Regions from separate parts of the Ruminococcus sp. AF20-12LB genome, predicted to be linked through region 1. Evidence: predicted binding sites of a transcription regulator. Region 1 holds the regulator's gene; each other region holds the start of a gene.

Region 1 (3,959 bases):
TGCGGATTCGGAAGGGAATGTTTTGTAAATTCTGTTCCTGTGGCTGTTGTTCCAAGCAGGGGATTTAACTGCTATTTCCCGATGCCGTTTAAGAAGAAAGCAAAGATCACACTGGAAAACCAGCATGCAAATAAAATCCCGGCGTTTTTCTATCAGGTAGATTATTGCCTTTATGATGAGCTTCCGGAAGATATTGCTTATTTCCATGCACAGTGGAGACGGGAACGGTTGACAGAAAAAACAAAAGATTATACAATTTTGGATGGAGTAAAAGGAAAAGGCCATTATATAGGAACCTACATGGCACTTACTACACTGGAACGTTACTGGTGGGGCGAGGGAGAAATGAAGTTTTATATTGACGGAGATGAGGAGTATCCGACCATCTGCGGAACAGGAACGGAAGATTACTTTGGAGGTTCCTGGAGCTTTGCCAAACAGGTGGATGGAAAAACCGTGGAACAGAATTATAACACACCATATCTGGGATATCCGTATTATTCTGCCCATGACGAACTGATCCACAATTTTTATCATAATGATGACTGCCCGCCAATGCGAGGCTTTTACAGATGGCATTTACAGGATCCGATCTGCTTTGAAGAGGATCTTCACGTTACGATTCAGCAGATAGGCGTCGGATACCGTGGCCTGTTTGAACGACAGGATGATGTGGCAAGTGTAGCGTACTGGTATCAGACACTTCCTCATGCACCGTTCCAGCCGTTGATGTCAAAAGAGGATAGATGGCCCAGATAAAAAGGGTGGTAGAGATTGAAAAAACAGGTATTTTGCGGGGTATTTGCCCTGGCTCTGGCAGTGACAGGATGTGGAGTCCAGAAGAAGGAGGCTGCATCTGATATTGTGCCGGAGAACAGACAGGAACTGACGATCCTTCATGTGGATGCAGGCACAGAAGGCTTTGATTCTTTTATCAGCCAGGCGGAAAAAGATCTTGGAATAAAGATCCATATTGAAAAATGTCCGGCCAATGCGGACAATCGCCAGGCCAAAATAGCAACTCTTCTGACATCAGGAGATGATTCTGTTGATCTGATCACAGTAAATGATGAGATGATATCCGAATTTAAACATAAGGGATTTCTTCTTCCGTTGGAAGATACGGTTATGACAGAGGAGACAGCGGCGAATTTTCTGCAGGAATACCTGAAAGAAATATGCATGTCAGACGGACATATTTTTTCGGTACCGTTCAGGATGGATATCATGGCATTCTGGGTGAACCAGGAATTGCTGGATCAGGCTGGTCTGGACAGACTCTCCTGTCTCAGTGATCTTGAGATCCTTCAAAAAAAGCTTCAGAATACGGGAAAATATGCATATGGGGATGCATGGGAGATTTCTTACATATATAATAGTATCAGCGAGTATGTCGATTTTTTCGGAGGAGATTATACAGACTGGACGGATCCGAAAACAAGAGAAGCGGCAGAATATATGAAGCGAATGCTGGATACAGGGATGATATCAGAGGAGAATCTGATTGACCAGCATGACCAGCTGAATGAAAAATTTATAAACGGCCAGTATGGATGTATGTTTATGTATACCGGTGTGTTGAGTACTTTTCAGAATGCAGGCGTGTATGGAAAAGATAAGATCCATATGGCACCATTTCCGGAATTTGACGAGAAGGTGACCAATATCGCAACCTGGCAGTATGTACTGAATAAAAATTCTGATCATAAAGAAGCAGCTCTGAAGTTCCTTCAGTATGTGTCCGGATATGAGGCCAGCAAAAATTACGGACAGCTGACAAAAATGTGTCCGGCAAGACTGGATGTGATCGAGGATAAGAATTTTGATTTGGATGGCATTGAAATGATCCGGCAATATCTGAAAGATTATAAGCTGAAGGCAAGACCACTGTGTGCCGATTCCATAGAAGCTGTTTCGGCTATGGGTACGGAATTTCAGAAATATGTGCTGGGACAGAAAACAGAAGCGGAATTTTTTGCCGGGGCACAGAACTGCATAGACCAGTATTACAAAAAAGCATCGTACTGATGCTTTTTTTGTTTTGAAAAAATAAGAACTTTTTTTCAAAACATATTGACAAATATTTTACATGGTGATATCTTAAAGACTGTAGATGTTAGCACTCCACTAAAATGAGTGCTAACAGATATAAAAAAAGAATCAACATCCGTCAGGAAGAATAAAAAGGAAAGGAGATGGCTTCATGGAAGAGGTGTTGAATGAGCGCAAGCAAAAAATCTTAAAAGCAATCATCAAGACCTATATGGAGACCGGAGAACCGGTTGGCTCCAGGACCATTTCCAAGTATGCGGATCTCAATGTAAGTTCCGCAACGATCCGAAATGAAATGTCAGACCTGACAGATATGGGCTATATCGTCCAGCCTCATACCTCAGCAGGAAGGATTCCTTCAGATAAGGGCTACAGACTTTACGTCAATGAGCTGATGAAGGAGAAGGAAGCAGAGGTTGCAGAGTTGCGAGATCTGATCATTGAGAAGACAGATAAGATGGATAAGGTGCTTAAGAAGGTTGCGAAGGTTCTTGCTTCCAATACCAACTATGCTACCATGGTTTCCGTTCCGCAGTACAGCGGCAACAAGATCAAGTTCATCCAGCTGTCGAGAATGAGCGAGCTTCAGCTTGTGGCAGTGGTTGTCAGTGACAACAACACAGTCCGGAACCAGATCATCAATCTGGACGAGGAAATGGACGACCAGACGATCCTGAAACTGAATCTTCTTCTTAACACCAATCTCAATGGGATCCCGATCCAGGATATCAACCTTGGGATGATCGCCAGACTGAAGGAACAGGCAGGCAGCCACAGTGGTGTGGTGGCAACAGTTCTGGATGCAGTGGCAGCCACCATTCATGTGGAAGAGGAAGATATGGAGATCTATACTTCAGGTGCAACCAACATCTTCAAGTATCCGGAGCTTGCCGATAAAGAAAAGGCAACGGAGCTGATCTCCGCATTTGAGGAGAAGCATGAACTTGCCGATCTTGTAAAAGAACAGATGTCAGATGGAGAGAATACAGGAATCCAGGTTTATATCGGTGATGAGATGCCGATCCAGACCATGAAGGACTGCAGCATTGTAACTGCCAGATATGAACTGGGAGACGGAATGTACGGAACCATCGGGATCATCGGTCCCAAACGAATGGATTATGAGAATGTAGTGGACAGTCTGAAAGAGCTTAAGAATCATCTGGATGACGTTTTGAAAAAGAAGAAAACTTAGAAAGGCGGTAGAAAAAAAGTGTCGGAGGAAACAAAGAAAACATCCGAAGAGCAGGAAGCGGAGAAGGAAATCCCCGTAACTGACGGAGATCAGGAAGAAAAAAGCCTGACACCGGAGGGAGAAGATCTGCCGGAGGAAGAAAACAATACTCCAGGCGAAGAAGCTGCCTCAGAGGATAAAAAAGAAGAAAAATCAAAAACTTCCTTCTTCGGAAAGAAGAAAAAAGATAAATCTGAGCAGAAGGTGGAGGAACTTACCGATCGCCTGAAGCGTACCATGGCTGAATTTGATAATTTCCGTAAAAGAACGGAAAAAGAAAAATCCAGCATGTACATCATCGGAGCGAAAGAGATCGTTGAAAAGATCCTGCCGGTTGTAGATAACTTCGAAAGAGGTCTTGCACAGGCACAGGAAGGCGATGCTTTTGCAGATGGAATGAAAATGATCTACAAGCAGCTTACCACAACACTGGATGAGCTTGGTGTGAAGCCAATCGAAGCAGTGGGAAAGGAATTCAACCCGGATTTCCATAATGCAGTGATGCATGTGGAAGATGAAGAGGTTGGAGAGAACATCGTGGTGGAAGAATTCCAGAAGGGTTACACCTACAAGGATTTCGTAGTACGCCACAGTATGGTAAAGGTTGCGAACTAACTGACAACAAACTTTATTTTAACAGATACAGACTAAAACAGGAGGAAAAAATCATGGG
Region 2 (3,959 bases), on a different contig from region 1:
TATTTCTGAGCAGTATGGTTTAGATTATGTTTCTCAGACAGAGAAGGCAATCAAAAACGGACAGAAGATACAGGATGCTCATGAGGCAATCCGTCCTACAGATATTGCGAGGACACCAGTTCTGGTGAAGGAATCCCTGACCAGGGATCAGTTCCGTTTATATCAGCTGATCTGGAGACGTTTTGCGGCAAGCAGAATGGCACCGGCACGTTATGAGACCACGTCTGTCAAGATCGGAGCAGGTGAGTATGTGTTTACGGTTGCGGCATCCAAGGTTGCCTTTGATGGTTTTATGTCTGTATACACAGAAGAGGGCGATGACAAAAAGGGCAATGTTTTAAGTCAAAGTCTGGAGAGGGGTATGGAGCTGAAGCTGAAAGAGCTGAAGCCGGAGCAGCATTTTACACAGCCGCCGGCACATTACACAGAGGCGTCACTTGTAAAGACCATGGAAGAGCTTGGAATCGGACGTCCAAGTACGTATGCGCCGACCATTACAACGATCATCAGCAGACGCTATGTATCCAAGGAACAGAAAAATCTTTACGTCACAGAGCTTGGAGAGGTTGTTAATAATATTATGAAACAGGCTTTTCCAAGTATTGTGGATGTAAACTTTACAGCAACTATGGAGGGGCTTTTGGACTGCGTGGAAGCAGGTACTGTACAGTGGAAAACGGTTGTACGTAACTTCTATCCGGATCTGAAGCATGATGTGGATGAGGCTGAAAAAGAGCTTGAGAAAGTTGATATACAGGATGAGGTTACGGATGTGATCTGCGACAACTGTGGCCGCAACATGGTGATCAAGTACGGTCCTCATGGAAGATTTCTTGCATGTCCCGGATTTCCGGACTGCCGTAATACAAAACCATATTATGAGAAGATCGGTGTTGCATGTCCGAAGTGCGGCGGCGAAATTGTCATGAAAAAAACGAAAAAAGGCAGAAAATATTACGGATGTGAGAATAATCCGGAATGTGATTTTATGTCCTGGCAGAAACCTTCTGCAAAGAAATGTCCGAAATGTGGTAATTATATGCTCGAAAAGGGAAATAAACTGGTTTGTAGCCAGGAAACCTGCGGATATGTGGAACAAAAACCAAAAGATGAAGATTGATCGAAAAAATGCTTTTCTATTAATTTTCAGAAAATCCCGTTAAAAATAAAAAAAATATAAAAATGTCTTGTAAATTTCCAGAATAACGTGTAATATTAGACTAGAAAAACGATTTCTTTCAAGGTACGAAAGTGAAAGGAGGAAAAATGAGCGTTCAGTTGCTAGATAAAACTAGAAAAATCAATAAGCTTCTGCATAACAGCAGCTCAAGCAAGGTAGTGTTTAACGACATTTGTCAGGTGCTCATGGAAACCTTAAGTTCCAATATCCTGGTACTCAGTAAGAAAGGTAAGGTTCTGGGAGTCAGTATCTGCCCGGGTGTGGATGAGATCACAGAGCTGATCGATGACAAGATCGGCGGACATATCGACCCGTTATTAAATGAGAGATTTCTTGGTGTTCTTTCCACAAAGGAGAATGTCAATCTCCAGACACTTGGCTTTGAGCATGTACCCGGAAATTATCAGGGAATCGTGAATCCGATCGATATTGCAGGTGAGAGACTGGGAACGTTATTCATGTACCGCAATGATCATCCCTATGATATTGAAGATATTATCGTCAGCGAGTATGGTACAACAGTTGTAGGCCTGGAAATGATGCGTGCGGTTCATGATGAGAACGCGGAAGAAGACAGAAAACAGCAGATCGTTAAATCGGCATTCAGTACACTGTCCTTCTCAGAGCTTGAGGCAATCATCCATATCTTTGATGAGCTGGATGGGGATGAGGGTATCCTGGTTGCCAGCAAGATCGCTGACCGTGTAGGTATCACCAGATCTGTGATCGTAAATGCATTGCGTAAATTCGAGAGTGCAGGTGTGATCGAATCCCGTTCATCCGGTATGAAGGGAACTTACATTAAAGTTCTTAATGAAGTGATCTTTGATGAGCTTGAGGAGATAAAAGCACAGAGAAGCAAGAAGGCATAATGTGATCAGCACTGTCAGATGCTTGATATAAGATAAAGAACGTGACAAAAGAGACTTCCCGTTATCGTGGGAGTCTCTTTTTTGTCTGTTTCATAAAATCAAAATAAATAATGAAATTAAGAAAACAAGAGAAAAAAAGAGTATTAAAGAGATAAAATTAGAATAATATAGAAAAACTATATCTTAAAAGGGTTGCGAAAATATGTGAAATTCACTAATATAGCCATAGTGATTAGCACTCGTAGAAAGTGAGTGCTAGCAGATGAAGATGGAACTTATAAAGGAGGAACATAGATCATGAAGTTAGTACCTTTAGGCGACAGAGTAGTATTAAAACAGGTTGAAGCAGAAGAGACAACAGCATCCGGGATCGTGCTTCCAGGACAGGCACAGGAGAAACCACAGCAGGCAGAGGTTATTGCAGTTGGACCTGGCGGAGTTGTAAACGGGAAAGAAGTAAAAATGGAAGTAGAAGTCGGAAATACTGTTATCTATTCCAAATATGCAGGAACAGAAGTAAAGATGGATGGAACTGATTATATTATTGTAAAGCAGGAAGATATCCTGGCAATCATTAAATAATATAAACATCTTATCGTATATCAATATAAATAGGAGGTCATTTTATCATGGCAAAAGAGATTAAATACGGCGCAGAAGCAAGAGCAGCACTTGAAGCTGGTGTAAATAAACTTGCAGATACAGTAAGAGTGACACTTGGACCGAAAGGAAGAAATGTAGTACTTGACAAATCTTTCGGTGCTCCGCTTATCACAAACGATGGTGTTTCCATTGCAAAAGAGATTGAGCTTGAGGACGGATTCGAGAATATGGGTGCCCAGATCATCAAAGAAGTTGCATCCAAGACAAACGATGTAGCTGGTGATGGTACTACAACAGCAACCGTACTTGCACAGGCAATGGTACATGAAGGAATGAAGAACCTGGCAGCAGGAGCTAACCCGATCATCCTCAGAAAAGGAATGAAAAAAGCAACAGATGTTGCAGTAGAAGCGATCAAGAACATGAGCCAGGCGATCAACGGAAAAGCTCAGATTGCTAATGTAGCTGCAATCTCTGCAAGTGATGAGCAGGTTGGACAGCTGGTTGCAGACGCTATGAAGAAGGTTTCCAAGGATGGTGTTATCACTGTTGAGGAGTCCAAGACCATGCATACAGAGCTTGACCTTGTAGAAGGTATGCAGTTTGACCGTGGATATATTTCCGCATACATGTCTACAGATATGGAGAAGATGGAGGCAACTCTTGATGATCCGTATATTCTGATCACAGATAAGAAGATCAGCAACATCCAGGAGATCCTTCCGCTTCTTGAGCAGGTTGTTCAGGCTGGTGCAAAGCTTCTCATCATTGCAGAGGATGTTGAGGGTGAGGCTCTCACAACTCTGATCGTTAACAAACTGAGAGGAACCTTCCAGGTAGTAGCTGTTAAAGCACCTGGCTATGGTGACAGAAGAAAAGAGATGCTTCAGGATATCGCGATCCTGACAGGTGGACAGGTGATCTCTGACGAACTCGGCCTTGATCTGAAAGAAGCTAAAATGGAGCAGCTTGGACGTGCAAAATCCGTTAAAGTTGCAAAAGAGAATACTGTTATCGTTGACGGCCTTGGTGATAAAGATTCCATCGCAAAACGTGTTGCTCAGATCCGTGCGCAGATCGAGGAGACAAAATCCGAGTTTGATAAAGAAAAACTTCAGGAAAGACTTGCAAAATTGGCAGGCGGCGTAGCTGTTATCCGTGTAGGTGCTGCTACTGAGACAGAGATGAAGGAAGCAAAACTTCGTCTGGAAGATGCTCTTGCAGCAACAAGAGCAGCTGTTGAGGAAGGTATCATCGCAGGTGGCGGATCCGCTTACATCCATGCATCCAAAGAAGTTGCAAAA
Region 3 (3,959 bases), on a different contig from region 1:
ATAAAGCTGTTCACAGATCACCGGAACATACTCTGATCCCTGATTTTCTGCTATAAATCTTACAAGAGGATGATTTGCGTTCAGTACAAGTACTTCCTGACCACCGAACATATTCGGATCCATTCCGTACATATTGTACATTTTCATCATATCCTGCATACGGCGGCTCTCCTCAGGAAGAGTGATCATCGCTGCAGTTCCCTCATTTTTCAGCTTCTCTACTTTTACTTCAAGTTTATCCTTGCCAAGATTCTTACGGAACACCTCAGTAAGTGTCTTGACTGTTGTTTCATCCGCTTCTCCGTCTTCACGAAGCTCTTCTGTCAGATCTGCATCAATTCTCTTGAACTGGATCGTCTGATCCTGCTGTTCAAGATGGGAAATAAACTGTGAATCGATCACATGCTTCAGCAGTACAGCATCTTTACCCGCTTCACGGAACATATTAATGTACTGGCTCTGCTGTACCTCATCGGTCACATAATAGATCACCGTTTTTTCCGGTTCCTCATTCTGGGATCCTTCAGAAGCTTTCTCCTCTGTCTTCTCCTCTTCAGCTGCTTTTGTTTCTTCTTTTTTATTTTCCTCAATGCAGTCTTTCAGGGTAAGATATTTGCCATCCAGATTCTTAAAGAGGATATAATCGTTCATCTTCTCACCAAATTTCGCATCCTTGATGCATCCAAATTTGATAAACGGGCTGATATCATCCCAGTACTTCTCATAAGACTCTCTGTCTGTCTTGCACATTCCGGTGAGCTTATCTGCTACTTTCTTGGTGATATATTCAGAAATCTTTTTCACAAAACCATCATTCTGCAGTGCAGAACGGGAAACATTCAGTGGAAGATCCGGGCAGTCGATCACACCTTTCAGAAGAAGAAGGAATTCCGGGATCACCTCTTTGATGTTATCTGCAATAAATACCTGATTATTATAAAGCTTGATGGTTCCCTCAATGGAATCATACTCTGTCCTGATCTTCGGGAAATACAGGATACCCTTCAGATTGAACGGATAGTCCATATTCAGATGGATCCAGAACAGCGGCTCCTTGTAATCCATAAATACCTTACGGTAAAATTCTTTATACTCTTCATCCGTGCACTCATTTGGGTGTTTCATCCAGAGCGGCTGTGTATCGCTTAAGGATACCGGCCGTTTATTGATCTTTACTTTATCTTTGGCAGGAGAAACTTCCACAACTTCTTTCTCACCTTTATCATTCTCCTTTTCCTCTGTCTTGGCATCCTCATGGATATGCTCAACTACCACATCATCTTCACGGAGATCAGTCTCATCGATGGTTTCATACTCCTGTTCAGCATTTGCTTTGGAAAGATAGATATTTACCGGCATGAAAGAACAGTATTTCTCAATAACCTCTCTCATACGATATTCATTGGCAAACTCCAGGCTTTCCTCATTGAGGAAAAGAGTGATCTCTGTTCCCGGTTCTGTTTTGTTTCCGTCTGCCATCTCATACTCCGTACCACCGTCACAGGTCCAATGTACCGGTGTGGAACCCTCCTTGTAAGAGAGAGTATCGATATGAACTTCATCTGCCACCATAAATGCAGAATAAAATCCAAGTCCGAAATGACCGATCATCTGATCATCCGTTGTTTTATCCTTATATTTCTCAAGAAACTCTGTGGCACCGGAAAAAGCGATCTGTGTGATATATTCCTCTACTTCATCTGCTGTCATACCAATACCGTTATCGATAAACTTCAAAGTTTTCTGATCCGGATCAACGATAACATTTACAGCCGGTTTGTAACCTTCCGGGAATGTATAATCTCCCATAACTTCCAGCTTTCTCAGTTTGGTGATTGCATCGCATCCGTTGGAGATCATCTCTCTTACAAAAATATCATGGTCGGAATATAACCATTTCTTGATAATCGGAAAAATATTTTCACTGTTGATTGATAAACTGCCATGTTTTGCTGACATATATGTCACTCTCCTTTTGTTTTTATTTTTATTTCTGATGTTCCGACAGAGCCGGAAACCTGTTGTTTTTTTCAATAAATATATACTAATACGACTTTTTACAAAAGTCAAGAAAAATTTAGCACTCATCATTGCAGAGTGCTAGCAGCAACATACAAAACGGATCTCTATGTGCAAAAAAATCCCTCCGTACATTTTTTTTACGGAGGGTGCTGTAAAACTATCTTCTACATTCTGTTCTTATTTTTTCTTTCTACGATATACAAGGATTCCTCCAATACATACCACAGCCACGATCAAAATGATCACAAATGTCATGATCGGTGTACTGTCTCCCGTCTGCACTGCAGATTTCTGATTTGTCTGTGTCACTGCCGGACTCGGAGTCGCAGTAAGAACTGCTGCCTGTGATACCGTAAAAGTAACCGCACTTTCTGACTGTGTACCGGTATCCTTCCAGCTGGAGCCGTCATATTTCTGCTGTCCAAAGGTAACTTTCAGAGTATATTTTCCCGGCTTGCTGACACGGAATGTTGCAGTATAAGGCTCTCCATCCCAGGTACGGGTCTCTGTGATCTTCCAGCTCTTCGGCTGATATCTGGTATCTCCCTTACGCGGGTTTGTATTATCCATCCCTGCACCAGCTGCTGTAAAGGTGATCTTTGTATTGGTATCATACTTGCCATTGGAATCAATTCCTGTGATCTTATTATCCGATGCAGCGGCTTCCTTGCCCTGATATCCGTTTACTGTAATACTTACTGCGATCACTGTACTGATCTTGTTGGGATTCTTAACCCCCTCCGGAAGAATGACAGTACCTTTTACATTAAATATCTGACGTTCTGCAGAAGACGGATCATAGGAAGATCCCTTAACATCCCATTTAACAGATGCCTTCTGCTCTCCCTTTGTTGTAGTGATCTTTACTGTTCCCGGAAGCTTCAGGGCTTTCTGGGTTTTCTGGGTTCCATTAGGAAGATCTTTGATATCGGATGGTTTTTTGATGCCTGTAAGGTTATTCGCTTTCTCACCGTTATCTGCTTTTTTCTTTGTAACGCTGAAATGGACATTTACATAAGCATCCACATTTGCATCATTGGCGATCACAATGTCTTCCAGATATTCCCCCTGTGAAAGTCCGCTGACCGGCTGTACGCTAAAGGTTGCATTATCTCCTGCTTCCAGCTCTGTGGCAGAAAGTGTACCAATTGTATATGCATTTGATGATGGCTGTTTCAGAACGATCTTTGTATTTCCGGTGTTGGTAACTGTAACTGTCTGCTCATCAGGAAGTTCCTTATAGCCTTCTTCTTTGGTTCCAAACTCCAGACTGTCTGTTACCGAAAGACCTGGCTCTGGCTCTGGATCCGGATCCGGTTCCGGTTCCGAAACTGTAAATTCAAGTCGGACTTCGCCCAGTGCGTTTCCGGTGTTCTGATCTGTCACAGAAATCAAACCGCTGTGATCTCCGGCCTGAAGACCTGTTTTGGGCTGTACGGTAAAGGTTGCCGCCTCATCTCCAGGATTGAGCACTTCCGCAGAAGGCTCTCCCACCACATAATCTTCCGGAACAGAAAGCTGGATTCGGATAGCCTCTGTGCCTGTATTCTTTACAGTTACAGGCTGTGCATCCGGTGCGGTCTCATAGCCCTGTTCCAGTGTTCCAAAAGACAGAGGACCTTCCGGTTTCACTGTTGCAGTAACTGTTTTTGGTGTTTCTGTCTTTACCATAACCGAAGCCGTCACTGTAGCAGATGCTTCAGTGCTTTCATCAGAAGCAAATACAAGTTCTTCCACGTATGGATCATCTTTTGCAGAGAGTCCAAGTTTAGGCTGTACGGTAAAGGTCTGCTCTCCTCCCTGCGCCAACTGGATATTTCCGCTGCTCTCCACTTCACTGACCGGCGCAATATCAAAAAACTCCGACTCAGGCTGTACTAACGTCACAGCTTCTGTACCTTCGTTTTTGATCGTGACTGTACTTGTTGTTTCTACCT

The links. Region 1 encodes HrcA, which represses chaperone genes, less so after heat shock. Its sites were predicted from a motif close to TGTTAGCACTCNNNNNNNNNGAGTGCTAACA; they were not measured.
Region 2: the regulator HrcA is predicted to act here: its motif matches at 2,283-2,313, upstream of groES (co-chaperone GroES).
Region 3: the regulator HrcA is predicted to act here: its motif matches at 2,076-2,106, upstream of htpG (molecular chaperone HtpG).

What each region holds. Positions count from the first base shown of each region.
Region 1 covers NZ_QUGH01000003.1:98,858-102,816, reverse strand. Annotated here, with positions in the region: gene DWX61_RS04840 (glycoside hydrolase family 172 protein) at 1-759, shown strand, start outside; gene DWX61_RS04835 (ABC transporter substrate-binding protein) at 775-2,028, shown strand; gene hrcA (heat-inducible transcriptional repressor HrcA) at 2,204-3,247, shown strand; gene grpE (nucleotide exchange factor GrpE) at 3,353-3,901, shown strand; gene dnaK (molecular chaperone DnaK) at 3,955-3,959, shown strand, end outside.
Region 2 covers NZ_QUGH01000004.1:72,208-76,166, forward strand. Annotated here, with positions in the region: gene topA (type I DNA topoisomerase) at 1-1,120, shown strand, start outside; gene codY (GTP-sensing pleiotropic transcriptional regulator CodY) at 1,267-2,052, shown strand; gene groES (co-chaperone GroES) at 2,350-2,634, shown strand; gene groL (chaperonin GroEL) at 2,682-3,959, shown strand, end outside.
Region 3 covers NZ_QUGH01000016.1:51,662-55,620, reverse strand. Annotated here, with positions in the region: gene htpG (molecular chaperone HtpG) at 1-1,959, opposite strand, end outside; gene DWX61_RS19400 (LPXTG cell wall anchor domain-containing protein) at 2,200-3,959, opposite strand, start outside.